Regions from separate parts of the Neobacillus phoenicis genome, predicted to be linked through region 3. Evidence: riboswitches for the same ligand, from Rfam matches in the RefSeq annotation. Region 3 holds a riboswitch; each other region holds the start of a gene.

Evidence for each region. Region 3 has a riboswitch for S-adenosylmethionine ahead of metK (methionine adenosyltransferase). Riboswitches for the same ligand answer to the same signal wherever they lie in the genome.
Region 1: another riboswitch for S-adenosylmethionine. It lies ahead of AA0X95_RS06050 (methionine ABC transporter ATP-binding protein); the one in region 3 lies ahead of metK (methionine adenosyltransferase).
Region 2: another riboswitch for S-adenosylmethionine. It lies ahead of AA0X95_RS25275 (sugar ABC transporter substrate-binding protein); the one in region 3 lies ahead of metK (methionine adenosyltransferase).
Region 4: another riboswitch for S-adenosylmethionine. It lies ahead of mtnK (S-methyl-5-thioribose kinase); the one in region 3 lies ahead of metK (methionine adenosyltransferase).

Annotation. Positions count from the first base shown of each region.
Region 1 covers NZ_CP154847.1:1,138,819-1,146,422, forward strand. Annotated here, with positions in the region: gene AA0X95_RS06040 (ABC transporter permease) at 1-347, shown strand, start outside; gene AA0X95_RS06045 (ABC transporter permease) at 348-1,493, shown strand; SAM riboswitch class I at 1,679-1,784, shown strand; gene AA0X95_RS06050 (methionine ABC transporter ATP-binding protein) at 1,923-2,936, shown strand; gene AA0X95_RS06055 (methionine ABC transporter permease) at 2,926-3,600, shown strand; gene AA0X95_RS06060 (MetQ/NlpA family ABC transporter substrate-binding protein) at 3,619-4,449, shown strand; gene AA0X95_RS06065 (D-lyxose/D-mannose family sugar isomerase) at 4,537-5,079, opposite strand; gene AA0X95_RS06070 (zinc-dependent alcohol dehydrogenase) at 5,348-6,397, shown strand; gene AA0X95_RS06075 (HIT family protein) at 6,390-6,830, shown strand; gene AA0X95_RS06080 (TRAP transporter substrate-binding protein) at 6,831-7,604, shown strand, end outside.
Region 2 covers NZ_CP154847.1:4,945,749-4,953,352, reverse strand. Annotated here, with positions in the region: gene AA0X95_RS25295 (formate/nitrite transporter family protein) at 1-766, opposite strand, end outside; gene yfkAB (radical SAM/CxCxxxxC motif protein YfkAB) at 995-2,116, shown strand; gene AA0X95_RS25285 (cold-shock protein) at 2,324-2,524, shown strand; gene AA0X95_RS25280 (MFS transporter) at 2,816-4,030, opposite strand; SAM riboswitch class I at 4,262-4,370, shown strand; gene AA0X95_RS25275 (sugar ABC transporter substrate-binding protein) at 4,500-5,609, shown strand; partial or broken gene AA0X95_RS25270 (ATP-binding cassette domain-containing protein) at 5,682-6,191, shown strand; gene AA0X95_RS25265 (ATP-binding cassette domain-containing protein) at 6,333-7,184, shown strand; gene AA0X95_RS25260 (ABC transporter permease) at 7,186-7,604, shown strand, end outside.
Region 3 covers NZ_CP154847.1:1,764,428-1,772,031, forward strand. Annotated here, with positions in the region: gene AA0X95_RS09100 (hypothetical protein) at 1-59, shown strand, start outside; gene pckA (phosphoenolpyruvate carboxykinase (ATP)) at 75-1,661, opposite strand; SAM riboswitch class I at 1,848-1,996, shown strand; gene metK (methionine adenosyltransferase) at 2,275-3,477, shown strand; gene asnB (asparagine synthase (glutamine-hydrolyzing)) at 3,734-5,638, shown strand; gene AA0X95_RS09120 (gamma carbonic anhydrase family protein) at 5,693-6,205, opposite strand; gene AA0X95_RS09125 (alpha/beta hydrolase) at 6,345-7,148, shown strand; gene AA0X95_RS09130 (tetraprenyl-beta-curcumene synthase family protein) at 7,167-7,604, shown strand, end outside.
Region 4 covers NZ_CP154847.1:4,335,483-4,343,086, forward strand. Annotated here, with positions in the region: gene AA0X95_RS22245 (pyridoxal phosphate-dependent aminotransferase) at 1-755, opposite strand, end outside; gene AA0X95_RS22250 (carbon-nitrogen family hydrolase) at 876-1,661, shown strand; SAM riboswitch class I at 1,768-1,924, shown strand; gene mtnK (S-methyl-5-thioribose kinase) at 2,024-3,208, shown strand; gene AA0X95_RS22260 (metalloregulator ArsR/SmtB family transcription factor) at 3,663-4,247, opposite strand; gene AA0X95_RS22265 (thiamine pyrophosphate-dependent enzyme) at 4,376-6,670, opposite strand; gene AA0X95_RS22270 (2-oxoacid:acceptor oxidoreductase family protein) at 6,670-7,604, opposite strand, start outside.

The sequences.
Region 1 (7,604 bases), 630 kb from region 3:
GACTGGTTTACCTGGTTCTTTTGACAGAAATTATTTTTGCGGTGAGCTTAGGGATTGGAATCAGCTTTTTGGCAAAAACACATGCCGCTCCAAAAGTGATCATTACACTCGTTGCCCAGTTATCCTCCTTCTTTGGCGGGTCCTATTTAAGGATTGTGAATCCTGAGGGTTTCTTCAAATTTATTACGGAGCTTTCTCCCCTTACTTGGATGAACAACGGGCTAATGAAATTAATTTATGCGAATGACCTATCTGCGGCCATCCCTGCAATCACGATCAACATGGCTGGGTCACTCCTCTTTTTAGTAATAGCGGTTATCTCTTTAAAACGACGGGAGGGGCTATAAATGAAAGATATCCTCTGGTTAATTCAAAACACATTAAGTATGACGTTTCGCAAACGAAAAAATGTAATCATGTTCTTGTTAATGCCTTTGGTGGGAATTTTCATTGCCCTTCTTGCCTATGGCGGAAATCAAACACCGACCCTAACGGTGGGCGTCGTGAATCAAGACAAGGGTGAGATCACGGACGATACGATTCAATTTCTCAAGGGGTTAGAGAATGTGAAGGTATCCGAGGTGGAGGCAGCAGAGGGTAAGTCGCAGATTACATCCGGCAAGCTAGACTCTGTGATTACCTTTGAAAAAGGATTCTCAGAAAGCGTGCTGAAGGGTTCGCCTGACCATATTGAGATTAGCTCCATAAAAGGGGCTGCGGTGACAGGATTCGTGAAGTCCTATTTATATCAATATATCAATAATGTAGCAACGATCAGTCGTGCGGCGGACGGAAATCAGCCGAAGTTCGAACAGATGGTGAAGGACTATCAGCAAAGCGGATATAAGCTTGCGACCCATTCGGTGGAAGATGCTTCAAAAAATAAGCTTATGACCAACCAAGCGATTGGGTTCCTGATTATGATCATGATGATGTCGGCAGTTAATCTATCTGAGATTATTTTGTTGGAAAAAGAACAGCGGACGTATTACCGCTTATTATCGACACCGATCAATGCGAGGAAGTATTTATTCGCGAATGTGGTCGTGAATATGATTGTGATGACGATCCAGGTGTTAATCACGTTAACCATTATGAGAACGGTCTTTGATATGGGCGTGAATGTGTCCATTTGGGAAGCCGCGTTTGTTATGATTCTCTTTTCCTTGATTTCTGTCGGCTTGTCATTAGTGATTATTTCTTTCGCCAACAACCGAAGTGCGGCGGGCGCATTGCAAAACTTAGTGATCACTCCAACTGTCATGCTGTCCGGCTGCTTCTGGCCAGTTGAAGTCATGCCGAAATCCTTGCAAAAAATCGCTGAATTCCTGCCGCAGCGCTGGACACTAGACACACTCACTAAATTGCAGGAAGGAAGCACCTTCAGCGGCCTGTACCTACACTACATCATCCTATTCGCCTTTGCAGCTGCCTTCTTCCTGATCGCCGTGTATCGGTTCAGCAGAAACAACACCACACAGAACTTTATCTAAAAGAGCGGGGACAGTCCCCCGGCGCTTTAGCGCAACGGGGGACTGTCCCCCAAATTTTTTTTTGACGCCCTAAATAGTTGATATAATAATAATGGAAACACTTACAATGGTAGAATATTATTTTTTGACGATTGACAATATAGGAATAGATTAGTAATATCAAAAATATTAAAAAAAACTAATAATTCTTATCGAGAGTGACCGAGGGACTTGGCCCTATGACGTCCGGCAACCCCCTAACCGGGAAGGTGCCAATTCCAGCAGAATGAACTTCATTCTGAAAGATAAGCTTGAAATAATCGTTTGTATTTCGATGCTCCTTTCAGATGAAAGGGGCATTTTTTGTATGGAAAAAGACCAACTGGGTCATAGCAAGCTTACTAGACAAACATTATCTTAAAATATCATTTATAAAAAGAGGACATCATTATGATTGAAATTCGTCAGTTAACAAAAGAATATAAAACAAAAAATGGCACGGTCAAGGGAGTGGATGACGTTTCTTTAACGGTTCAACGAGGCGAAATCTATGGCATCGTCGGCTACTCAGGTGCGGGTAAAAGCTCGTTACTCCGTTGCATCAACCTATTGGAGCGGCCCACTTCAGGCAGCATTACTGTCGACGGAACAGACCTTACTTCCTTAAAAGGGGAAAAGCTCCGCTTAGCCCGCCTAAAGATTGGCATGATTTTTCAACACTTTTATCTTATCAGCCAGAAGACAGTGTATGAGAACATTGCTTTTTCACTGAAAGCAGCCAACTATCCGAAGAATGAAATCAGCACCCGTGTCATGGAATTACTAGAAACGGTGGGACTTGCGGATAAGCGCGATGTGTATCCAGCCCAGCTGAGTGGAGGGCAAAAGCAACGGGTAGGAATTGCTCGGGCACTCGCCAATAATCCATCGGTTTTACTTTGTGATGAAGCAACCTCCGCCCTTGATCCGACCACAACCAAGTCGATCTTGAATCTATTAAAAAGGATCAACAGGGAGCTTAACATTACAATTATTTTGATCACACATGAGATGGATGTAGTCAAAGAAATTTGCCACCGGATGGCGATCATGCAAGACGGCAAGGTCATTGAAGAGGGTGCGGTGTATGACATTTTCGCCAACCCTCGAGCAGAATTAACCAAGGAGTTTATTGATAGTGTAGTATCTTTTGATATTCCAGAAGCAATTCTATCTAGCTGTGAAGGACCCATTATCAAGGTGTTGTTTAAAGGAAAAGTTGCCGGAGAGGGGGTCATTTCCGATATGCTGCAGAAATTCAGCGTAAAAGGAAATTTCCTGCATGGTTCGATTGAATACATTCAGGAACTGCCCTTGGGTATTTTCATTATGGAACTGAAGGGTAAGAAGGAAGAAGTTTTATCCGCACTTCAATACATCGAAGACCGGGCAGCGCAAGTGGAGGTGTTACGTAATGGGCTTTGATTTTCAGCATCTGGTGGAGTTAATTCCAGATATCAATACTGCTTTTATGCAAACGATTTATATGATTGTGATTTCCTTAGCGATTAGCATCGTCATTGGCCTTCCAGTGGGAATCCTATTATTTGTCACAGACAAAGGCTTGTTTTTACAAAATCGCTTGATTCAAGTGATCATGGGATTCTTGGTGAACTTGATCCGTTCGATTCCATTTATTATATTGCTGGTGGCGCTAATTCCATTAACCAACTTCATCGTTGGTTCGACGATTGGTCCAACAGCAGCAAGTGTTTCGCTATCGGTGGCGGCGATTCCGTTCTTTGCCCGAATTGTTGAAACGGCATTAAGGGAAATTGACAAGGGGGTCATCGAAGCAGCGATTGCTGCGGGAGCAACGCCAACCATGATTATTAAGGATGTCCTGCTCCTTGAAGCGAGATCAGGAATCATCTCTGGTATTACGTTGACCCTTATTAGTTTAATTGGATTCTCGGCGATGGCCGGTACAGTCGGCGGAGGCGGAATTGGAGATTTAGCGATTCGCTTTGGGTATTACCGCTATGACAATACCATCATGATTGCCACTGTCGTTATATTAATTATTTTAGTTCAGGTTATTCAACTGCTTGGTGATTACATTGCCAAAGTTGTCGATAAAAGAAGATAAAGAAAGAAGGAAAAAGTCATGAAAAAATGGTTTTTAGCAATGGTGTTAGTTTTACTCGTAGGTGCGTTAGCAGCATGCGGCAGCAGTTCAGAAAGCAAAGACAAAGCAGAGGCAAAATCAAAGGACATCAAATTAGGGGCAACTGCTGGTCCGTATAGCGATATGTTGAAGGAAGCAATTGTTCCTGGGTTAGAAAAGAAGGGCTACAAAGTGGAGATTGTGGAATTCAGCGATTATATCCAACCAAACAAAGCGTTAGATAATGGGGATATCCAAGCAAACCTATTCCAGCATTCTATCTATCTAAAGAATTTTGCGAAGGAAAACAATATGAAGTTGTCTACATTGATTTCTGTACCAACTGCACCAATGGGGCTTTACTCAAAGAAATACAAATCACTGGATGAAGTAAAAGACGGAGCAACCGTTACGCTTCCAAATGATCCAACAAATGCGGCTCGTGCCTTAAATACGCTTCGTGATGAAGGCTTAATTAAAATCAACGAAAGTGCCGACCCGTTAAAAGTTTCTGAGAAGGACATTGTTGAAAATAAGAAAAACCTGAAGTTCCAGGCGATTGAAGCAGGACAGCTACCTCGATCTGTGGACAGTGTCGATTTAGCCGCAGTTCCTGGTAACTTCGCATTAGCGGCAAAAATGAACTTACTTGATGCATTAGCACTTGAAAACATGCTTGATTCGTATCGTAATATTGTAGCGGTGAAAACAGAAAACAAAGATTCTCAACTTGCAAAAGATATTAAAGAAGTTGTGGAATCTGCAGACTTTGAAAAAGTTATCGATGAGAAGTTCAAGGGCTTTGGGAAGCCGGAGTGGATGAAGAAATAGGGGAACGAAAAAAGACGCTGAAAAAAGCGTCTTTTTTTAATAAAAGAGTGGCTAACCCCAATTAAAAACTCTGGGGTTAGCTACATTCTAGTTTTCAACAACAGGTATTCTCTTAATCTCTGGATCTATAAAGATATCGTATTCATCTAAGCTTTTTGTAGAGAACTCTGAAACTACTGCTCCTTCTGGACCGGCTTGGAACCAGTGTGGTGTATTAGGTAATAGGGTGTATTGTTGTCCTGGCTTTAGTTCAATTTCATTCCAAACGGTAAAGTATTCTTCTTTATCTTCAGGAATTGTTGCCTGGGGATTGTCAGCTTTCACACCTGGCACATATAAGTAGACCGTACCATAGCGACATCTAAAGGTTTCTTCCTTCCCTATGTATTCGCCAACAGGTGGATGGATGTGTTCAGGACATGTTTGTTTAGGTAACAGTACAAGATCTTTTGCACAGCATCGGTCCGTATTTACGTAAACAACAAGCTGTAACCCGAATTCACGAATTCTACCAAGACCAAAATCTGCCACTTCAAAGTTTTCAACTTCATCGTCTGTTAATAAAATTCCAGCTTTTTCAAGATATTTTAAACTTTCACTGCGAATTAAATCGTACTCCGCTTTTTTCATTCTACTTCCTCCTCTTTAGTAATATTGATAAGCCTCTTAATGTCAGTATTAATCCAATCACTTGTAACATCCATGCCTAATATACAGGTCTGTTTAACCAAAATTCATATTATCAAAAATGGTTTAACCAGAATTCTGCTGAAGCTGAATTTTGGTTAAATTCATGTGTATTGTCGACATGGATGAAGGGCCATCATTCACTTAAACTAACAATAGAAAATGAAAGTGTTTACAAAACTGACAATTATGAAAATAGGAGATGGGTAAATTGGTAAGAAAAATGACAGTGCCTCCAATGGAACTAGTTGACTATGAAGGGCCAGACACACAACTTTGTGCTGTTATGACAGATGTAGGGAATATTGAAGTGAAAAGGGCAAAAATACCTGAACCTGCTGACAATGAAGTCAGAATTAAAGTAAAATGGGTTGGAATTTGCGGAAGTGATGTAGAGGTATATCGCGGAGCAAGAGAACCTGAGTTTATCACTTATCCGACTAGACTTGGGCATGAGGTTGCAGGTGTTGTGGATAAGGTGGGGAAAAATATTATTGGGATTAAAGAAGGAGATCATGTTGCCCTACGATATGTGTGGGGAGCATTTGCAGAGTATGTTTGCTGCAGTCCTTTCGCTGTAAAAGTACTACCAAAGGATTTTCCTTTAATAGAAGGTTCACTTATTGAGGTGTTGCCAGCTTTGTTATCTGCTGCAGAAAATGCCGACATTTCACCGAATAAGAATGTGTTAATTATGGGACAGGGTGTAAGCGGTCTTGCCTTAACACAGGTGGTTAATTTATACAGCCCTCGAAATTTAGTTGTTACTGATTTATTTGATGAAAAACTTGAACTTGCAAAAAAGTATGGGGCAACACATACGTATAAGATGCCATCACCGGATGCTAGAACAATGGATATTGTGGGAGAGGACTTCCCTGAGGGATTTGATATCGTCATTCCTTGCTTACTAGAGGGTTCTGGAATGGTTGATGCGATTGACGCTGCTGCCCAAAATGGCCGAATTGTAATGTATGGCTGTATTGGGACATGTCATAAACCAGTTGATTTCTTTAAAGTTCACAAGAAGCGTCTGGATATCTTCTCTACAGAACCAAAACGAGATATCGATAATAGAAGATATTTTGATGAGGGCTTAAAGTTAGTTCTTGATGGATTAGTCAATACAAAGGAAACGATTACTCATATCTTCCCTCTATCAAGAGTGGATGAAGCGTTTAAAATTCGTAATGAACATAAAGGAGATACGATTCATGTAATGATAGATTGTGAGGTGAATCGAGAGGGAAGCGATGAGTAAAACAGGTTGCTTTTACTGCGACAAGGATGAGCAATTAACCAATCTAATGATAGAAATAAGCAAGCTTCCGTCCTCTATACTTTACTTGAATAGAGATCAAACTCATAAAGGGAGATGCATAATTGCCTTTCACTCCCATAAGAGGGAGCTGTTTGAACTGTCAGAAGTAGAACTAACAGCTTTTATGAAGGACGTTTCCATTGCGGCGGAAGCGATTCAAAGGGCATTTAAGGCTGATAAAATTAATTATGCTATCTATGGCGACCTTGTCTCTCATCTCCATTTTCATTTAGTTCCTAAATACGAAGGGGGACCTGAATGGGGAGAGGCATTTGTAAACAGCCCTATATCCAGATTATTAATGAAGGATAGTGACAATAGAGAGAGAATTGAAGGCATTTTAGAACAGCTAAAAATCGTGAGGGGGATTTAGATGAAGAAATCTTTATTGAAAAAGTTGGCAGTGCCTATTACCGTCATGTCATTAGCCATTTCCATCATAGGCTGTAGTGCAGAGGAGAGCAGTACAAGTAGTAAAGGAGATGGAAAAAGCAAGGCAACAGGTGAAAAAATCACTCTTCGCCTTTCCGAGGCACAAGTGGACGATTATCCAGATTCTCTAGCTGAAAAGGAATTTGCTAAAATCGTTGAACAAAAATCAGATGGACGTATTAAAATTGACGTCTACACTGCAGGACAGCTGGGAGATGAAAAAACAACTATTGAGCAGACCCAGGTAGGAGTTATTGACATGGGAAGGGCGAATGCAGGTCCTCTAACACAGTTTGCTGATAAATTTGGTGTATTTAGTTTCCCATTCCTATTTAATAGCCGTGATCACATGTGGAAGGCAATTGATAATGGTCTTGGGGAGGAACTATTTAAAAATTTAGAGGAAAAGGGGGACCTTGTTGGCTTAGCATTTTATGATGCCGGAGCAAGAAACTTTTATAGTAAGGACCCTATTAGTAAGTTAAAGGATGTAAAAGGGAAAAAAATTCGTGTCATGCAAAATGATATCTTAATAGATGCATTTAAAGAGCTAGGTGTTTCTCCAACTCCTTTATCGGCATCAGAGGTTTATAGTGCGCTCCAGATGGGTGTCATTGATGGAGGAGAAAATAATGTTAGTACGTACGTTGCTGATGGACACTATGAAATTGCTAAAAACTTTACCGAATCAGAACACTTACGAATCCCAGGTGTC
Region 2 (7,604 bases), 2.2 Mb from region 3:
ACGGTTTATTTACGTAATAGTACATCATTGCCATAAATACAGCTCCACCAATCAAATTGCCGATGGTAACAGGAACAAGGTTGTGAATCACACCACCCCATGAAATTGTTCCTGGGTGATGTAATACTAAGGCAATAGCGAAGGTACACATATTAGCAATACTGTGCTCATATCCGGAAATAAAGAAACAAAAGACAAACAGCATCATGGCGAACATCTTTGGTCCATCTCCTTTTAATCCCATTGGAAGGAAAAAGGCCATACAAACAAGCCAGTTACAAAGGATTGCCCGGAAAAACAACTCTGTTGTTGGGACTTGCATTTTAACTTCCACGACATGAAGGAGAAAACCATTTACTGATGAGCTAGCATAAAGGCCAGTGGTGAAAATAATAAAAGCAAAGACAGCAGCACCTAAGATATTTCCTGCATAACTGCAAACCCATAGCTTTAGTACTTCTATCCAAGTCATTTTCTTACGGAGTGCAGCGTATGTGTAATAGAACGTATTTCCTGTAAATAGATCCCCACCGCCATAAGCAATTAATATAATTGCTGCTCCGAAAGTAAGAGCTGCCATGGGGTAGGCAAATGGTGAGTCAACTACATAGAAGAAATTACCGGTCTTAAACGCAACGATGACCCCAAAACCAATAAACATACTGGCAAGCATTGAGCGTAAAATATATCGAAGGATGCTTTGGCGAAATATTTTAATCTTTTTTAAGGCTAATTTTTCTGCTTCATGCAAAGGTTGCATTTCCATTTCCACTACCACCATTCACAATTCGTATACTATCCTTGATTTTTCAATAATCATGGAACAAATATGTATTATACGGTAATCAATACATTTACCCAACGGAAAATAGGAAATTGCCATAGAATATTCTTAATTTACGTTCATATGATTTTGTAACTAATATGAATAGCAACTTGGCTATAAGATGCGCTATAATAAGGTTTTTCCTACTTCAAAAATAAAGGAGTTTGTATGAAGACATTAAAAAAAATCACACCCCAATTCGATCCTTGGGAAGCTTATTTAGATGTAGCGCAATACGGGAAATCTCTACTTACCAATATCGAATTTACGACAACCACTCTATGTAACATGCGCTGCGAGCATTGTGCTGTAGGGTACACCCTCCAAACAAAGGATCCGTTAGCACTTCCAATTGAACTTATTTTACAAAGGTTAGAGGAAATTCCACAATTGCGTTCGCTAAGTATAACAGGGGGAGAACCAATGCTTTCCCATAGCTCTGTCAGTAATTATGTACTACCCATTTTAAAGTATGCCCATGAGCGCGGAGTTCGAACACAAATGAATTCGAACCTAACTCTTGATTTAAATCGGTATGAAGAAATTATTCCGTATTTGGATGTATTACATATATCACATAATTGGGGAACGGTGGACGATTTTGTAGAAGGCGGCTTTGCAAGAATGGAGAGGAAGCCTGAGTATAGCCAGCGAGAAAAATATTTTACGAGAATGATAGAAAATAGCAGGGAACTTGTACAAGCAGGAGTAATGGTTTCGGCGGAAACCATGTTAAATAAGCGGACACTTCCTCATTTGGAACGAATTCACCGTCAAATCGTAGATGAAATGCTTTGTCAAAGACATGAAGTGCATCCTATGTATCCGAGTGATTTCGCCAGTAACCTTGAAACTTTATCATTGAATGAAATTAGAAACGCAATTCATCATTTGCTGGACATAAGGGATGAAAATGTATGGATGCTGTTTGGAACGCTGCCATTTTATGCGTGCAGCAATAAACAGGAAGATTTGGACCTATTAAAACGGCTTTATCAGAGTAAAAATGTAACGGTTAGAAATGATCCAGATGGTCGTTCCCGCTTGAATGTGAATATATTTAACGGCGATATCATTGTAACGGATTTCGGAGATACGCCTCCTTTAGGAAATATCCAAATAACCACACTGGAAGAGGCCTATCAATCATGGCAAAACACAGGAATAGCGAAGGAATTAAGCTGTCATTGCCCAGCTGTTTCATGCTTAGGTCCTAATATTTTGGTCAAGAATAGCTATTATCAGGATCTTGATTTTACTAAGTTGCAAGCCAATATAGCGAAAAATTAAGCTCTGTCCGTGGGCGGTAAAACATGAGGTTAAAAGGACGCTCATTATTGTCTTCTTGCAAATACTTATGTAAAATGTTATACTCATTAAGAATTATTTTTGTTCGGTGTAAAGGATAGTATAAGATAAACTTTTCGTCTTGATGATCACTGAGTGCAAGGATAGTACCATAATGTGTGCAAAAGCACACAGCAGGAGGAAACACACATGGAACAAGGTAAAGTAAAATGGTTTAACGCAGAAAAAGGTTTTGGATTCATCGAACGCGAAGCTGGAGACGATGTATTCGTTCACTTCTCAGCAATCCAAAGCGAAGGTTTCAAATCATTAGACGAAGGTCAAGCTGTTACTTTTGAAGTAGAACAAGGTCAACGTGGACCACAAGCTACTAACGTTCGTAAAGCTTAATAACATTGTCGATATAGACAGGCTCTATTTTAGAGTCTGTTTTTTTTATGCAAATGCTGTGTTAAAGGTTACTGTTGTTTTTATAGACAATGTTGATTGGAGCGGAAATCAACATCCAAGATTAACACAGCCTATGCAAAAAAAAACAAAACAAAAACCCCACTCATGAATGAGTAGGGCACACAAATGAAACAGTAATTCAAATGGTAGAGTTATTGTATCATATATTTTGGAAATAACCTAATTTATTTCTACAAAGGTTTTGGTAACTTTTGTATATTGAATAAGTTATTAAGCTGTATGTTTTACAAGTTTCGGATGTCGGAGCAATGATACGAGCAAAATCAGTCCACTCATAATTAATAAGACACTGGTGCTAATGAAAACGGCGGAAAAGCCGAAATAGCCAGAAAGAAAGCCCCCCAACATGGGCCCAATGATGTTACCGAGAAATCTTAGACTATTGTTATAGCCCAGGACCTCGCCTTGCATGGTAATCGGAGCTTCCTGGCGGATATAAGCAATCCTGACAGGAATGATTCCGCCGATGGTCACACCTAAGGCAATACGGATGATGACAAGCTGCCAAAGACTTGTCACGATCGCTCCTGGTAAATAAACTAACCCTGCTAAAAATAGAAGGATGACTAATATTTTGATATAACCATATTTATCTGCAATCTTTCCCCAGTTCCGTGACATGAGTAAGTTGCCTATTCCTGCTGCGGAAAAAGCAATCCCTGAATAAAAAGCAACATTGTTTGGCCCATGTAAATCACTTACAAATAACGACAGGATTGGTTGAATGCTGAAATGGGCGATTTGTACAAGGGATGAAATAAGTAATACGGTTAATAAAACAGGATTTCGTAGGATGTGTTTGATAACCTCTTTACTGGAATAGTGTGATTTGGTGCCCTTTGTTGGTTCTATCAGAAATTCCTTCGTTGCGATAACAAGAATCCCAGAGATGAATATGGAAATAGAAGTCCATTTAAAGGTGGTCGCATAGCCGAGGGTATCGGCTAAAATTCCTCCAAGCATGGGGCCTAACAACGAGCCCGTAATACTTCCTGTTTGTAATGTCCCTAGGACACGACCAGCAATCTCTTTTGGTGTTTGCGTGGAGATGAATGCCTGTGACATAGGGATAAAACCTGAGAAAAAGCCCATTAAAAACCGTAGTAAGAGTAGCTGCCAGACTGAATGAACAAATCCCATTAAAAAGATAGATACAGCCATCCCTAATCCACAAATGATAAGTATCTTTTTCCGACCATAGCGATCTCCAATCTTCCCCCAAACCGGTGAAAAAAGAAAGGCAGAAACAAAGGTGATCCCAAAAGTAATGCCCGACCAATGCTGGACATATTTCTCAGAAAAGTCTCCAAACGTTTCAATATACAGCGAAATAAACGGCATGACCATCGTCATACTACCGGCAACGAAGAAGTTGGCAAACCACATAATTAGTAAATTACGCTTTGCGCTTTCCTGCTTATTCATGGAAGATAACACTTCTTTCTGCAATTTATTTCGGTTTCCTAAATATAATCATACCGAAATTTCATAGGAGAATAAAGCAATAACTGGTTTTAGTTTTAATAACAGTTTTCCCCATTCTGTTCAATGTGATTAAAAAGGAGTTATTACTTTATTAAAAATATTTAAAATACTATTGACAACTTGTTGATGTGAGTTTAAATTTAGTTTATTACTTTAAATCAATAATACGTTCTCTTATCAAGAGTGGCAGAGGGACTGGCCCGATGACGCCCAGCAACCGTTCCAAAAAAGGAATTGGTGCTAAATCCTGCAAAACATCTAATGTTTTGAGAGATAAGAGAGGAGTAGTCCAACATATGTGATGAAACCTCTCTTTTCTGGAGAGGTTTTTTATTTTTTCAAAAAAGAAAACTTCTCCAATGGGAATAGTTTATTTTGGTAAGAAAGACAAAAAGGGGGAGCTTTTATCATGAAAAAAAATATTTTCAAAAGTGCGCTTGTTTCTGCATTAGCTGCAAGCCTGCTACTCACGGGGTGTGCTTCAGGGGGAGAAACGAAGAAAGCAAGCGGAAATAAAAATGTATCACTTGAAGGCGTACCAGAACAATTTAAGGGCGATCAATTGAAAATTAAGGTCATTCGAAAAATTGGCGGTGATGACCACACTGCTCAATTCTTAGCAGGAGCAAAAGAAGAGGGAGAAGCTTTAGGATTGCAAGTGGATGTGTTTACTGCGAACGGTGATACAGCAAAATTCCATGATGCTATAAATCAGGCGTTAGATCAGGATTATGATGGATTCATAATTTCACATGGTGATGATGATGCGACGGTGAACGATGTAAAGAAGATCGTTGAAAAAGGAAAAAGCGTGGTTACATTTGACTCTAATCCAAAGTTGGCTGAAGTGGAGGGAGTAACACTTACATCACAGGATGACGAAGCATTGGCAACTTTAGCACTGGATCAGCTTGTAAAGGATACGAAAGGCAAAGCCAATATTGCATACCTTTGGGTTGACGGTTTTCCGCCAATGGTTAGACGAAACAAAGTGTACCAAGATGTACTTTCAAAAAATCCTGGAATTAAAGAAGTGGAACGTTTCGGTGTAGCTGCTGCAGATACCAGTGTTCAAACACAAAACGCCGTAGCTGCTATGTTAAATAAATATCCAAAAGGAAAGTTGGATGCCATCTTTGCTACTTGGGATGCCTTTGCTATTGGTGCGGCACGAGCTCTAAAAGAGGCGGGCCGTGAAGAAATAAAAATTTATGGTATTGATGTTTCAAATGCGGACCTTCAAGAGATTCAAAGAAAAGGTAGTGCTTGGAAATACACAGCAGCCGTAGATCCTAAACTAATTGGTGCGGTGGATTTGAGATTGCTTGCTAAAAAACTAGCAGGTGAAGAAACACCACAAACCTATGATTTACAGGCTTCTCTAGTTTCACAAGACAATCTTCAAAAGTCTAAGGATCCTGTTAACATGGTTAATCTATCAAAAATTATTTCAGGATGGGGCCAATCAGATGCATTCGAAGAAGATTGGATGAAAACATTAAAAAAATATAATAAATAATTAATGGGTACTATAAGCACTCTCTTTTTCACTTGATTAAGAGAGTGTTTGCTTGATAGGGGGAACAATTTCATGCAGTCAACATTGGAAATGAAAACTATAACGATTGAATTTCCAGGGGTGAAAGCTTTAAATCAGGTTCATTTTTCAACAAAGACGGGAACGATTCAGGCATTGATTGGAGCAAATGGTGCAGGGAAATCAACTCTAATGAAAGTCCTCTCAGGGGCTTATAATCATTATACCGGTGAGATTGTGCTAGACGGGAAATCTTTGAACATTCGATCACCAAAAGATGCCCAGGATGCGGGCATACAGATTGTCTATCAAGAAGTCGATACCGCACTTATTCCTAATTTAACGGTTGCCGAAAATATCATGTTGATGGACACGGTTCATCAAATGGGAAAAAAGCAGTGGATGAACTGGAAGACTCTTCATCAAAAAGCAGCACAAATCCTGGCTGATATGAATATTTCACTTTCTACGAAAAAGCTTGTGAGTGAACTTTCTCTAGCAGAAAAGCAAATGATTCTCATTGCTAGAGCTGTCTCGAATCGGTGTAAGTATCTGATTCTAGATGAACCAACTGCACCCTTAAGCCATACTGAAACGACCGAGCTTTTTCGGATTGCCCGCGAATTAAAGAGACAAAATGTCGGGATTATTTTTATTTCTCACCGCCTGCCAGAGATTTTTGAAATCTGCGATGAAATTACAGTCATGAGAAATGGAGAATTCGTTGTAAAAGAGAATATTTCAGAGACAACACAGAATCAAGTGGTGGAGCACATGCTGGGCCAAAAACTGGAGGAACAGTTTCCGAAAAAAAATACGAGAATTGGAACCACAGTACTTGAAGTGAAGGGACTTTCAGATAGAAGTAAAATAAAAGATTTACATTTACATGTGAAATCCGGAGAAATCGTTGGAGTAGCTGGGCTAGTCGGTGCTGGAAAAACCGAGCTGTGCAAGGCGCTTTTTGGTTCTGAAAAATTAACTGGAGGAGAAGTCCTTCTTAATGGTGTTAAACTAACTTTGAATAGCCCATATGATGCGGTGAAAAATGGCATGGCATTAGTGCCTGAAGAACGCAGGAAGGAAGGAATTCTTGTCCTTGAATCAGTGGAATCCAATTTGACAGCGGCTAATCTGGGCAGTTTTACAAACGTATTTAGCTTTTTAAATAGAAAGAAAGAAAAGGAAACAGCCAAGCAGCTGATTAGCCGGCTTGGAATTAAAACACCTTCTGAAGAAACGAAGGTTCAGAATCTATCTGGAGGAAATCAGCAGAAGGTCGCAATAGGAAAGTGGCTGGTATCTGAGGCCGATGTCTATATTTTTGATGAACCAACCAAAGGCGTGGATGTTGGTGCAAAAAAAGATATTTTTGAACTAATCACGGAATTGGCAAGCAGAGGTAAATCGATTATTTACGCTTCTTCTGAACTATCAGAGATTATGGGAATTACGGATCGAGTCTACATTCTCTATGATGGACAATCAATAAAGGAGTTAGAGACGAACCGAACAAACGAGGAAGAACTTTTATTTTATTCCACAGGGGGCAGATAAAATGGAGACAAATATTACAGCAAAGAATCAGACCCCAACAAAAAAAGCATTTGAACTTTTTCAATTTTTTTATAAATACGGGACCATTATCACGATTCTTGCACTTATCATTATTTTTTCAGTAGCAAATCCTACCTTTATTCAGGGCAGTAATATTGTCAATATCCTCCGGTCGATTTCGATTGTGACGATTATTGCTATTGGTATTACCATTTCATTATCTGTAGATGGATTCGATTTATCAGTAGGCTCGGTAGCTTCGTTATCGAATGCCATCGTCATTTCTATGTTTGTTTGGTTTTCTCAAAATACCGTAATAGCGATTATCTCTGCAATTGGTGCCTCATTAATTGTAGGCGCTTTGAACTCATTCATGATTGTAAAGTTACGAATTCCAGACATGCTAATGACGTTAGCAAC
Region 3 (7,604 bases):
TTAGTGCCTTACAACAATCGGAAGCTGTAGAAGTTAAAAAGCCCATATCAAATGAATGATATGGGCTTGTCGTGTTAAGCAATCGGTCCGCCTTTAAGTTCGATTTCTTCTGAAACGTCCGTGAATTTTTTGAAGTTTTCGCGGAACTTTGCTGCAAGTTCTTTTGCTTTCTTTTCATAGGCATCTGGGTCTGCCCAAGTTTTACTTGGCTGTAACACTTCATCAGGAACACCCGCAATATGAAGTGGAATATTTAAACCGAAGATCTCATCTTTTGTTGTCTCAACATGATTTAATTCGCCTTCTAGTGCGGCTTGAATCATGGCTCTTGTGTAAGCAAGCTTCATTCTGCTTCCAACTCCATATTCTCCGCCAGTCCATCCTGTATTCACAAGGAATACGTTGGCATTATGCTCAAGAATTTTTTCACCGAGCATATCAGCATAGCGAGTTGCAGGAAGTGGTAAAAATGGTGCACCAAAGCAGGTTGAGAACGTTGCCTCAGGAGAGGTTACACCACGTTCCGTCCCGGCAAGCTTAGACGTATACCCACTTAAAAAGTGATACATAGCCTGTTCTTTCGTAAGTTTTGAGATAGGAGGTAATACCCCGAACGCGTCTGCAGTTAAGAAGACAATCGTATTCGGGTGTCCGGCAATACTTGGTTTGGCAATATTATCAATGGCATCGATTGGATATGCTGCCCTAGTATTCTCTGTTAATGTTCCGTCATCATAATCAGGGACCCGCGATTCTAGGTTTAGCGTTACATTTTCAAGAACGGTTCCAAAACGAATGGCATCAAAAATTTGCGGTTCTTTCTCCCTAGAAAGATTGATGCATTTCGCATAGCACCCTCCCTCGATATTAAAGACACCGTTTGAGGACCAACCGTGCTCATCATCACCAATCAAACGGCGATTTGGATCAGCTGATAAAGTAGTTTTCCCTGTTCCTGATAGACCAAAGAATAGAGCGACATCTCCCTCAATTCCTACATTTGCAGAACAGTGCATGGAGAAAATATTGTTTTCCGGTAATAAATAATTCATTACGGAAAAAATGGACTTTTTCATTTCACCTGCATATTCAGTCCCACCGATGAGAACAATGCGACGTTCGAATGAGATGATGATAAAGGTTTCTGAATTGGTTCCATCGACGTTAGGATCTGCCTTAAAATTAGGTGCTGAAATTACTGTAAATCCTGGGTCATGTGATAGCAATTCATCTTCTGATGGACGTATAAATAGTTGATGAACAAAGAGATTGTGCCAGGCAAATTCATTCACTACTTGAATAGGTAAGCGGGATTTTTTATCTGCCCCTGCAAAGCCTTTAAAAACAAAAATCTCTTCTTGTTGTTTTAAATAATTTAAGACTTTTTGATAAAGTTTTGTAAATATTTCTTCAGATATAGGTTGATTCAACGAACCCCAAGCAATCTTATCCTTTGTGGACTCTTCCATCACAACGAATTTATCTTGAGGTGAGCGGCCTGTATATTTACCAGTTGAAACGCTTACAGCGCCAGTCGAAGTTAAAGAACCTTCGTTACGACATAAGATCTTTTCTACTAACTGGGGAACTGATAATTGCACGTGGACATTACTTTCTGATAACATTTGTTTTAAGTCATTGGGAATATGAACAGAATTCATCTACTGCAACCTTCCTTTATCCATGTTTTTAATGGTAATAACTTATTAAAAAGTATAACACATTTATTCAAATAATCTATACTAATTAATGAAAAATAGGTTGTATGAATTAGAATTTAAATTTCTAAAAAAATGCATTGACATAGTTCGACAGTGTAGGTTATGATTTACCCTTGAACGGATACTCTCTTATCCCGAGCTGGTGGAGGGACAGGCCCAATGAAACCCAGCAACCTGCAAACGAAAAGCAAGATAGTAGTAGATTTTCTTCTATTATTATTTTTTCGGGCAAAGGTGCTAAACCTGAAGCAAGGCCTAGCCTTGAACGATAAGAGTGAAAGGCGCGCAAAACTTTTGCTATCAACCTTTCCTCAGAGATGGAAAGGTTTTTTGTTTGTATTGTTTTCGTGCTTTAGAATCGCTTCTTTTTATTCCATCGTTAGAATTTTCTATGGGGTTATTGCAGACAGAATATTGTTTAATTAATAAAAACCCCGTATTTATTTCATACTACTAAGGGAATGAGTTCCGTATCAACCCGAGGTTAAACGGCAAGGTCATTACATACCCACACAGATAACCTCACTTATCTCACTATATAGGAGGAATTCAGATGTCAACAAAACGTCGTTTGTTCACTTCTGAATCAGTAACTGAAGGTCATCCCGATAAAATCTGTGACCAAATTTCTGATTCTATTTTAGATGCTATTTTAGCAAAAGATGCTAATGCACGTGTTGCTGCTGAAACTTCAGTTACAACTGGTTTAGTTTTGGTTGCTGGCGAGATTACTACTTCAACTTACGTGGACATTCCAAAAATTGTTCGTGAAACAATTAAAAGCATTGGCTACAATCGTGCAAAATACGGATTTGACTCCGAAACATGTGCCGTTTTAACTTCTATCGATGAACAGTCTCCTGACATCGCGATGGGTGTTGACCAAGCACTTGAAGCTCGTGAAGGCCAAATGTCAGATGAGCAAATTGAAGCAATTGGTGCAGGTGACCAAGGTTTAATGTTTGGTTTTGCATGTAATGAAACAAAGGAGCTTATGCCGCTTCCAATTTCACTTGCGCACAAGCTTGCACGCCGTTTAACAGAAGTTCGTAAAGAAGAGATTCTTCCTTACCTACGTCCAGATGGTAAGACACAAGTAACAGTTGAATATGATGAGAACGACAAACCAGTTCGTATTGATACAATAGTTATTTCTACTCAACACCATCCTGAAGTTACATTAGAACAGATTCAACGTAATCTGAAAGAGTATGTAATCAATCCGGTTGTTCCACAAGAATTAATCGATGAAAATACAAAATACTTCATTAACCCAACAGGCCGTTTCGTAATCGGTGGACCACAAGGGGATGCAGGTTTAACAGGCCGTAAAATCATTGTTGATACTTACGGTGGCTATGCACGTCACGGCGGTGGCGCATTCTCTGGTAAGGATCCTACAAAGGTTGACCGTTCTGCAGCGTATGCAGCACGTTATGTAGCAAAGAATATCGTTGCTGCAGGACTTGCTGAGAAGTGTGAAGTTCAACTTGCTTACGCAATCGGTGTAGCAAGACCGGTTTCCATTTCTGTTGATACGTTTGGCACTGGCAAAGTAAATGAAGATGTATTAGTTGAATTAGTAGAACAAAACTTTGATCTACGCCCAGCTGGTATCATTAATATGTTGAACCTTCGCCGTCCTATCTACAAGCAGACAGCAGCTTACGGACATTTTGGCCGTACAGATGTGGATCTTCCTTGGGAGCGTACAGACAAAGCAGACGCATTAAAAGAACAAGCAGCAAATCGCTAAAAACCATTCGCAAGCGAATACCTTATATAGAAGGGAGTTGCATTTTAAATGTAACTCTCTTTTTCTTTTTTCGTCTAAATGGTTGGTACGTAATTGGTTATTGGAATAAAATGTTTACGTAGGTCAAAAGAAGTGAAAAATGATGGTACGAAAATTACCTATAAGTTCACAGTGTTATTTTAATAAAAAAGTGGTAGTATTATAGAGATGTTTTTTAGAGAATGTTTAATTTAGATTGGAGTAGGTGAGGTACATAATGTGTGGTTTTATCGGTTGTGTACACGACAAAACACAAAACTATAGTGATGAACAAAAACAACAATTTAAAAATATGAACGATATCATTACCCATCGCGGACCAGATGATGATGGTTTTTATTATGATGAACATATTCAATTTGGATTCCGCCGCTTAAGTATTATTGATATTGAGAGTGGGCATCAGCCATTAACATATGAAAACGAACGTTACTGGATTATTTTTAATGGTGAAGTGTATAACTATGTCGAGCTTCGTGAGGAATTGGTAAAAGAGGGCCTTTCGTTTGCAACGAGCTCTGATACTGAGGTTATTATTGCCTTATACAGTCATTTAAAAGAGAAAGCTGTAGAAAAGCTGCGTGGAATGTTTGCTTTTGTCATATGGGATAAACAAGAGCAAAAATTATTTGGAGCACGTGATCCATTCGGTATCAAACCATTCTTTTATTTACAAGACGGTGAGAAGACCTTCTTTGCTTCAGAAAAGAAAAGTATCTTGCTTGCACTTGAAAATGATGTTTTAGACTATGATTCTCTGCAGCATTATTTAACGTATCAATTTGTTCCTGAACCAAATACCTTATCAGAAGGAATTAAAAAGCTTGAGCCTGGTCATTATTTCACAAAAAAAATTGGCTCACCAATGGAAATCAAGCGCTATTGGAAGGCACATTTTAGTCCTGTTCAAAAATCTGAAAGTGACTTTACAAAAGAAATTCGTGATATTTTATTCGATTCAGTCGAAAAGCATATGCGCAGTGATGTACCGGTAGGTTCCTTCCTATCTGGTGGTATCGATTCTTCTATTATTGCTTCTATTGCAAAAGAGTTTCATCCTGCCATCAAAACCTTCTCTGTTGGTTTTGAACAAAATGGCTTCAGTGAAATTGATGTGGCAAAAGAAACAGCGGAGAAACTGGGTGTGGAAAATATCAGCTATGTGATTACTCCTGAAGAATATATGAATGAAATTCCCAAAATTATGTGGCATATGGATGACCCCCTAGCTGATCCTGCCTGCGTACCACTTTACTTTGTTGCTCGCGAAGCTAGAAAACACGTAACCGTTGTTCTCTCAGGTGAGGGCGCTGATGAATTATTTGGCGGCTATAACATCTACCGTGAGCCACAAGATTTAGAGATTTTCAACAAAATTCCTCGAGTAGGGAAAGTCCTTCTCAAAGGAATTGCCAATATGATGCCAGAAGGAACAAAAGGAAAGAGCTTCATTGAGCGTGGTGTAACTCCTATGGAAGAGCGTTACATCGGAAATGCCAAAATGTTTACAGAAGAAGAAAAACGTGATTTATTGAATGTTTACCATGAAGGACTAAAGTATACAGACATTACTAATCCTCTTTATGCGGAATCTAGAGGCTATGATCCAGTGGATCGAATGCAATATATTGATATCCATACATGGATGAGAGGCGACATTCTTCTAAAAGCGGATAAAATGACTATGGCTCATTCGTTAGAGCTTCGTGTCCCGTTTTTGGATAAGGCCGTTTTTGAAGTAGCTTCTAAAATTCCGACAAGCTTGAAAACAGCTAACGGCACAACAAAATATATCTTGCGCAAGGCAGCTGAAGGGGTTGTTCCGGAGCATGTTCTTACCCGTAAGAAGCTTGGATTCCCTGTTCCCATCCGTCATTGGCTAAAAAATGAGATGAACGATTGGGCGAAAAAAATAATCCGTGAAAGTAATACGGATCATTTAATTAATAAAGCGTATGTATTACGATTGCTTGAAGACCACTGTCAAGGTAAGGCAGACAACAGCCGTAAAATTTGGACCGTTCTTATGTTTATGGTGTGGCATCAAGTGTATGTTGAAGATGTTTATTCTTTTCAACGTGACTATGCACAGAAAAGAGTTTTAGAATCACTTAAACATTAATCGTTTAGAGGCTGACTCTTGATCATTGAGTCAGCCTTTTTTTATTTTTTAAATTTATGATTGCAGTGACTTATAATATTGGGCCTTTTCTGCATATTCTGTATAGATTCTTGTCATATCTTTTATATCTTCTTCTGTTAATTCTCTAATAACTTTTGCTGGTCTGCCAAATGCTAAGGTATTAGGTGGAATTTTTTTACCTTGAGGAACAAGGCTCCCTGCACCTATAAACGCACCTTCACCAATTTCAGCTTGATCGAGGATAATAGAGCCCATACCAATTAATGCTCGTTTCCTAATGATGCAGCTGTGAAGGATGACCTGATGACCGATGGTTACCTCATCTTCTAAAATTAGCGGGTTATTAGGGCTTTGGTGTAAGATAGAGTTATCTTGGATATTTACCTTATTACCAATTCGGGTGGGGGCAACATCTCCTCTAATCACTGAATTAAACCAAACGCTGGACTGTTCACCAATTTCAACATCACCAGTTATCGTTACATAATCGGCAATAAATGCGGTCTCAGCAATTAATGGATATTTATCTTTATAAGGGTAAATCATTCTGTTCGCTCCTTTATCGATGATATCTCTATTGTAGCGAATGCATGACCGGAAATTCAAAAAATTCATCTTTTTTAATGACTATAGTAAAATGAACTTTTCAACAAATAGCAATTACAATTTTCTAGGGGGAAAAAATATGTGGAAGTGGGAAGCGGAAGGGGAGGCAAAAGCAGTCATTGTGATGGTTCATGGTGCAATGGAACATCACCGACGATATGGCTGGCTGATTGAAATGTGGCGTTCATCGGGCTTTCATGTAATTATGGCCGATCTTCCAGGTCAGGGTATGACAACGAGGGCGAACCGTGGCCATATCGATTCCTTCGACGAATACATTTATGAGGTAAAGGATTGGATTCAAGCAGCATACCGTTACGAGCTTCCTGTTTTTTTATTAGGACATAGTATGGGGGGATTAATTTCTATCCGTTTATTACAGGAAGAAAAGCTAAACATTGCTGGTGTCATTTTGTCATCACCATGTTTGGGCCTGGTTAAATCCCCATCTAAAATTGTAGAAATCCTATCTTATGGTTTGAATGTGGTATTCCCATCTTTACGGATGAATTCAGGCTTAACGGTTCAAATGGCGACTAGAAATGAAGATGTTCGTGAAGCGGATTCCAATGATACCCTATACGTTACAAAAGTCTCTGTCAGATGGTATAGAGAGTTAGTCGCTGCCATGAAGCAGGCGTTCGTAACTATGGATCAAACACAGGATATTCCGATGCTGGTGATGCAGGGTGGGGATGACTTAATTGTCAATAAGGCAACCGTTAAGGAATGGTTTAATCAAGCCCCATTATCCGAAAAAAGATTTAAGGAATGGCCAAAATGCTATCATGAAATCTTTAATGAGCCAGAGCGTGAAGAGGTATTTGAATATGCTAAGGATTTTGTAAATAGTCAATTAAAAGCTATTGGTTATATTGTATAGAAAGGTAGTTGATTTTCCATGATGCCAATCACCCTCATGTCCAGGGTTTATCGAAAAGTACTTCCAGCAGTCCATCAAGAATTGGCCTATTGGAAAAGCCGAGCGGAGAAAATCCCGAATCCTGAACTAAGGACACAGGCCCTGGCAAGTATTGAGCATAAAACCTTCCACTGTGAAGGAGGATCCATTCTTGCCCTAACTGCCAAAGGAGAGTATAGAAATGCAATAAAATTCATTGTGGCCTATCAAACGATTAGTGATTATTTAGATAATCTTTGTGACCGAAGTACGTCTCTTGATCCTATCGATTTTGCTGCCCTGCATGAATCTATGTCAGATGCCTTGGTTTTAAATGCTGAGGAAAAAAACTATTACCGGTTCCGTGAAGACCAAGACGACGATAATTATTTGCATGATCTATCGGAAACCTGCCGTTCAGTATTAAGAGAATTAAAA
Region 4 (7,604 bases), 2.6 Mb from region 3:
AATCCTACACGCCAGCCAGCCATATTGTAGGTTTTAGATAAAGTATAAATTTCGATTCCTACTTCTTTAGCCCCTTCGGTTTCTAGGAAGCTTATCGGTCTCTGACCGTCGAAACCAATGGCACCGTAAGCAAAATCGTGAACAACGCAAATATTTTGATCGTTTGCCAGTTTCACAGTTTCTTTGAAAAATTCTTCAGTGGCCACAGCACCGGTAGGATTATTGGGGTAATTCAAAAACATTACCTTTGCTTTTAATAACGATTCGGAAGAAAGTTCGGTGTAGTCAGGTAAAAATGCATTTTCCTCCCTCAATGGCATGGTAACCATTTCCGCTTTTGCCAGAGCCACACCTGACCAATAATCTGGATAACCGGGATCTGGTACAAGAATGGTATCCCCTGGATTCAACAAGCACTGTGGAATTTCTACAAGCCCTGCTTTTCCTCCAAAAAGGATAGCCACTTCCTTATCAGGATTGATCGTTACTCCATACTCTCTCAAGTAAAAATCAGCTGCTGCCTGTTTTAAATATCTATGCCCCTGAAACGGAGAATATTTGTGATTGATGGGATTAGCTGCCGCCTCCTGTAATTTTGACACGATATGCTCTGGTGTCGGCTGATCTGGATTTCCTTGTCCTAAATTTATCACGTCATGCCCTTCGGCAATATACTCTCCAACCTTCTTTACAAGGCCTGCAAAAAATTGTTTTGGCAGACTATTTAATAGCTCTGATGGTGGAAATTGTTTCATCACTCTCTCACCTGCTTATTCATTACAAATTTTTGTTGAAATTCTAGTCACAAATGATATAACTTTTATAACAGCTTGTAAAGAAAAAATTCTGATATTTCGAACCGGAGGGAAAATTCTTTGAAATTAAACATATCTTGTATACAAATGGATATCGCCTTTGGTAATCCATATGAAAACTATCATTCTGCTGAAAGACTGATTGAAAAAGCAATGGAAACGAAGCCTGACATTCTCGTCTTACCTGAACTCTGGACTACCGGATATGACTTAACACGGCTTGATGAAATTGCAGATGACCAAGCGATACAAACGATTCAGTTTCTACAGGAGGCAGCAAAAAAATACCAAGTTCATTTCGTTGGAGGATCCGTTGCAGCCCGCAATGATAGCGGAGTAAAAAATACTTTGATTATCATTAACAACGAAGGCCAGTTGGTTCATCAATATAGTAAATTGCATTTATTCAAGCTTATGGATGAGCACCTTTATTTAGAGGCAGGTACAGAAAAAGGCCTATTCCAATTAGAAAATCGTCAGTTTGCGGGAGTCATTTGTTATGATATCCGTTTTCCTGAATGGATACGTACCCATACTTCACTTGGTGCTGAAGCACTATTTGTGGTCGCAGAATGGCCTGAACCACGTTTAGCACATTGGCGGGCCTTGTTAATATCTCGAGCAATTGAAAATCAATGTTATGTTGTTGCCTGCAACCGGTCTGGAAGTGATCCAAATAATAAATTTGCTGGTCACAGTATGATTATTGACCCTTGGGGAGAAGTGATTGCTGAAGCTGAGGATGAAGAGGAAATCCTATCTGCAGAATTAAACATGGACCTAGTTAAAGGTATACGCAAACAAATCCCTATTTTCGCAGATAGAAAGCCAGAATACTATCGTTAGAAGTTTCAAATTTAAAAATTAATAATATTTTCAAAATTTTATTGACACCTATCTTTTTATCCTGTTATAGTTTTTATCATACTGAAAAAATAGAATATTAGATTTACTCTTATCATGAGCTGGCTGAGGGATTTGGCCCTTTGAAGCCCAGCAACCGACCTTAACCCATCAAACGGGCGCTTTAATTATATTTCCTCAGGGGAATTCCCTACAAGGCACGGTGCTAATTCCAACAGAAGGATGTCCTTTCTGAGAGATAAGAGGTGCGAAGAAACATACATCTTCTAGCCTCTTTCAGACAAGAAAGAGGCTTTTTTGTGCGAAAAGTACAACAGAGCCTCCAAATTAAGGAGGTATTTATTATGAGTCTACTAAAACAGACAACGTACAAACCATTAACTGAAGCAACTGCAATCGAATTAGCAATTAATTTAAATATTTTCTCTGAAAAAGCAAACCTATCTTGTAAGGAAATTGGTGATGGCAATCTTAACCTTGTATTCCACTTGGTTGATCAAGAATCAGGAAAAAGTATCATTATCAAACAAGCTCTACCTTATGCAAAGGTCGTGGGTGAAAGCTGGCCACTAACACTTAAACGGGCGAAAATTGAAGCTGAAGCCTTAAAAAATTTTGGTCAAATTGCTCCAAATTTCGTACCAAAGGTATATTACACAGATGATGTTTTAGCTGTAACTGTAATGGAGGACTTATCCCATCTCTTAATTGCTAGAACAGGTTTTATTAAAGGTGCGACCTATCCTCTCATTTCTAAGCATTTAGGTGAGTATCTGGCTAGAACTTTATTTTTCACCTCAGATTATGCGCTAACTCCAGCGGAGAAAAAGGCAAAAGTTCAGCAATTTATTAACCCAGAGCTATGCAAGATTACTGAGGATTTAATTTTTACAGATCCATTTTTTGACGCAGAAACAAATGAATTTGAATCTGGGTTGCGTCCAGTAGTGGAAGATCTTTGGCAGGATGATGAGCTAAAGTTTCATGTTAATGTTTTGAAAAGAAGCTTCCTAAACGAGGCTGAATCACTTCTTCATGGCGACTTGCATACAGGAAGTGTCTTTGCTGACGATTCCGAAACAAAAGTAATTGACCCTGAATTTGCTTTTTACGGACCTGCTGGATTTGACATTGGTCAAGTTTTTGCTAATTTACTCTTCCAAGTCATTGTGAACGTGCCAAAACGTGAACTGTTTTTAACTCATATTGAAACTGTTTGGAATGTCTTTGAAGAGCACTATTCACAATTATGGAATACAGAAAACAAAGAACCATTAGCTAAGACCCCTTCATTCCTACGCTTTCAGCTGGCTAAATTCTTTGAGGATACAATCGGATTTGCTGGATGCGAGTTGATCAGAAGAACCATCGGCCTCGCCCATGTATCAGATTTGGATGGAATTGAGGATGAGCAGACAAGATTGGCAGCTAAGCGCCATTCTTTAGAACTTGGAAAAATCCTTGTAAAACAGAGAAAAGAAATAAAAGACCTCACTGCGTTCATTCGTACAGTTAGAGAAGGACTCTAGGAAACGGAATCCGATATGGGTTCAAAAAGGTCAGTCACATATGTTTCAGGCGTGAATTCACATAAGAATTCACGCTTTGATTCTTTTTATACATCAACTAGAATTCTACTATTAATGAAGGACAAAACTCTTAAGATTGCTTATGATCTGTCCTTCATAACTCTGATGAAGGACAAAACTTCATTAAATTACATAAAAAATGTCCTTCATAACACCTATGAAAGACAAAACTTCATTTAATTACATAAAAAATGTCCTTCATAACACCTATGAAAGACATAACTTCATTAAATTACATAAAAAATGGCCTTCATAACACCTATGAAAGACAAAACTTCATTTAATTACATAAAAAATGTCCTTCATAACACCTATGAAAGACATAACTTCATTAAATTACATAAAAAATGGCCTTCATAACACCTATGAGGGACAAACTCATTCACCCTCCTTTTTATTGTGGTTTTGCCCACATTTCTTCTGGGTTTAGTTCGTATATACTGTTTTCCCGATACATGTAATGATTTACTATGAATTCCCGACGTATGGTAGCATAATCATCATGGAATTGTTTGATATACTCGTTTAGTTCTTTTTCTTCATATTTTTTGCCTGCTTTTAGTCCCTTAACGATATGTTCAAAAACGATTAATTTCTTCTTCCTTTGAGCAGGAATGCTTTTTAATTTCCCATCTTTAGTAAAGAAATTCTCCAATACTTTTTGTCTCTCTAAACTAGATTCCACCATGTTCCCCAGCTCCTCTCCTCTTTTTTCAAGTAATTCCGTTAATACCTGTGCTTGTTGTTTAATCATGGATTCATTTAAATAGAAGTAAATCGTATTTTTATCTCTTCTTTCATATACCACATGAATTTCTCTCAGTTTTTTCAAATGATGTGTGATGGTTGGTGCTGTTAGACCTAGTTTACCTGCGATCGCCTGACCATGAAGAGGACCCTTAGCTAAAAGAGCAACGATCCTCACTCTCGTTGGATCACCCATTGTTTTATAAAACGCGACTAAACGGTTTAGCTGCATCATCGTATACACCTCTAATTTTGATATTCATCTAATTAGATATATATCAAACTTTAATTTTTCTGTCAATAAGAATATCAAAAGAAAAAGCAAAGTGCACAGAAAGCACTTTGCTTTTTCTATAAAACTTATAACATTGGACTTTCGTGTTTAGCTTTTAAACGCTGCCATCTTTTTTCTACTTCTGCTTCAAAATCTTCTAATATTGGCTTGTTTTCATCTTTTAGCAAATGTTTGGTTTTACCCATATATTTTAACCAATCAGCTAGTGGAATTCGTTTGTTCTTTTCTTCTGGGTTATACGTAATGTTTGTAACCCCTTGCTCTACTTCATAAAGTGGGAAGAAGCAGGAATTTACTGCCGTTTCAACGATTGTTGTACCGTAACGGTCATCAGATTTCCAGTTAAGCGGACAAGTGATTAGAAGCTTTCCATACACAGTTCCTACATTTTGCGCATACCACTGTGCTTTTGCTCCCTTCTTGATAAGGTCTTGTGGAAACGCCTCTGAACCTGTGAATACGTAAGGAATATTTGTTGAAGCCATAATTTGTGCTGTGTCCTTATGATGGAAGGCTTTTCCTCTCTGTGTCTTACCAACTCCAGAAGTACTTGTCATATGGCCAATTGGTGTAGAATAGGACATTTGAGAGCCTGTATTCATGTAACCTTCATTATCATATTCGAGCATAATCAATTTATGTTCACGAAGAGCAGTACCGATTGCAGATCCCATTCCGATGTCCATACCGCCATCTCCTGTAATCATAACAAACGTAGCATCATCTGATACTTGAATCTCCCCACGGCGTTTTAATTCCATGAAAGCCTCCACGGTACCTGATAAGGTTGCAGCACCATTTTGGAACAAGTTGTGCATCATCGTTTGCTTATGAGATGTATGCGGATAAGCTGTTGTTGTAACATAAGCACAACCTGTTTGGAATAGAGTAACAATATCTCCTTCAATCCCTTTGAAGAATAGCTCAAGTCCGGCAAAAATTCCACATCCAGGACAAGCTCCATGACCAGAAGCGATTCTCTTTGGTTTACCAGTAAGAGCTCGAAGCGGTGGGATTTTCACTTTTAACTTATTGGTTTCCTCATCCATTTTCACATCGATTAAACCTGATTTATACACATCTCCATGTTGCGGTAAAATAACCGGCTTAAGAATCTTTTCAGTGTTACCTGGAATATGGCCATAGTAATCAAATGGTTTTTCGGCGTAGCCTTTCTCCATCGTATCGATAGCCATTTCAAAGAACTTCTCAGCATCACTAGCATAGAAGTCTTTTCCTCCAAGACCGAAAACACGACTTAAAACAATCGTTTGGTTATTACGGTCATCTTGAAGAGCTGATTTCACTTCATGTGTTAAATTCGGACCATTAGCTCCATATGAATCGGCACGTTCCCCAATTAATAAGGATTTCACGTTTTTAAGAGCTTCACGAATTTCCTTCGCAGGGAATGGGCGGATAATATTCGGACTAATGACTCCTGCCTTAATTCCCTTTGCACGAAGCTGATCAACGACATCCTTAGCTGATTCAGCAGCGGAATTTAATAAGAATAACGCCACTTCTGCATCTTCCATATTATATAGGTCAAGGACTGGATATTCTCTACCAGATAGTTTCGAATATTCAGCAGCTACTTCTTTAAATACCTCACCAGCATTATACATGGCTTCGGATTGTTGGAAGTGATTATTAATAAAATCATCACCACTCATATGCGCACCAATGGTAACTGGTTTTTTAGGGTCTCTAGCAAAATTGTAATCCGTTGGGCACTCTCCAACAAATTGTTGAACAACACGGCGGTCCTTGAAGAATTCTACCCTCCGCTTTTGATGTGAAGTGAAGAATCCATCATACGCTACAATAACTGGTAAGCGTACCTTCGAATGCTCGGCAATTTTCAGTGCCATAATATTCATATCATAGACAGCTTGCGGTGTTTTGGCTGTTAAAATAACCCAGCCAGTGTTTAATGCATAATAAAGGTCAGAGTGGTCACCTCTAATATCTAGTGGACCGCTGACAGAACGTGTAACTAAATTCATTACCATTGGGAAACGTGTTCCTGATTGTACAGGAAGCTGTTCAATCATATATAGTAATCCATTTGCACTCGTTGCATTAAAAACACGGGCGCCTGTAGCAGCAGCGCCGTAGCAAATACCAGCTGAACCATGCTCACCATCTGCAGGGATTAATTTGATATCATGCTCGCCACGAGTCTTCATTTGGTCTAGGAATTGCGCTACCTCCGTAGAAGGTGTAATTGGGAAATACCCCATGATATGATAGTTGATTTGAGCAGCAGCCATGGCAGCCATTTCATTACCTGATTCAAAAGTTGAAATTTGTTCTGCCATCGCTTGAGTTGTTAATTTATCTTCTAAAGTTGCCATTAGAAACTACCTCCTGTAACATAAGGAAAGTTTTGCTTCACGCGGTTAGCGTCTGCATACCCAATCATTTCACGAAGATCACCAAGCGCATCTGTTGGACAAGCCTCCACGCATTTTAAACAGCCTTTGCAATATTGATAATCAATTCCCTTAAGGAACATTTGCTTTCGGCCACGCTTATCTTCTCCCTCTTCCCAAACGAAACAGAAATCTGGACATACGTTATCGCAGGCAGCACAATGTATGCATTTTTCTTGCTGGAATTCTGGAAGGAAACCTTGACGGGAACCACTTAAATCTTTAAAAATACTATTTGCCTGTGAAACTAGAACTCCTCCGATTTCCTGAGTTGTATACCCTAGCATCGGAAGTGGACGAGTGAAGGCTTTACCTTCCGCCCCTTCTGGAACTTCGTAGGTTTTAAATTTCACTTCATTATATCCACGATCAAACGTACGAATATTTGGTTCAACAAGATGCGGATATTTCTTTGTAAATGTTTTACGTATAACATCTCTCATTGATTCAGGATCTAAGAAATCTAGAATTCGGTATAAAGCACCGAGCATCGCTGTATTTACTTTAGTTTTTTCTTCAACCGCAATACTTAAGGCATCAATAATGGCTAAAGTTCCATTTTCTAGCTGTAAATCCCTTTTAACTTCATCAAAATCTCTTTCTGTATTGACTAAAACGATTCCCTCTGCATCTAAGCCACTGACAACATTAACTGTCTTATATAAGGCTTCGTGGAAAACACCAACGATATGTGGCTGTTCAATTGGACTATGGTCTCTAATTTCTACATCTGGTTCACAAAAACGGATAAAGCTCTTTACAGGAGAGCCCTTTTTTTCTGAGCCATAGGATGAAAAGTTGGAACCCTTCAACCCAAGACTAAGAACACCAGCTTCCGCCAACATTTTTCCAGCTA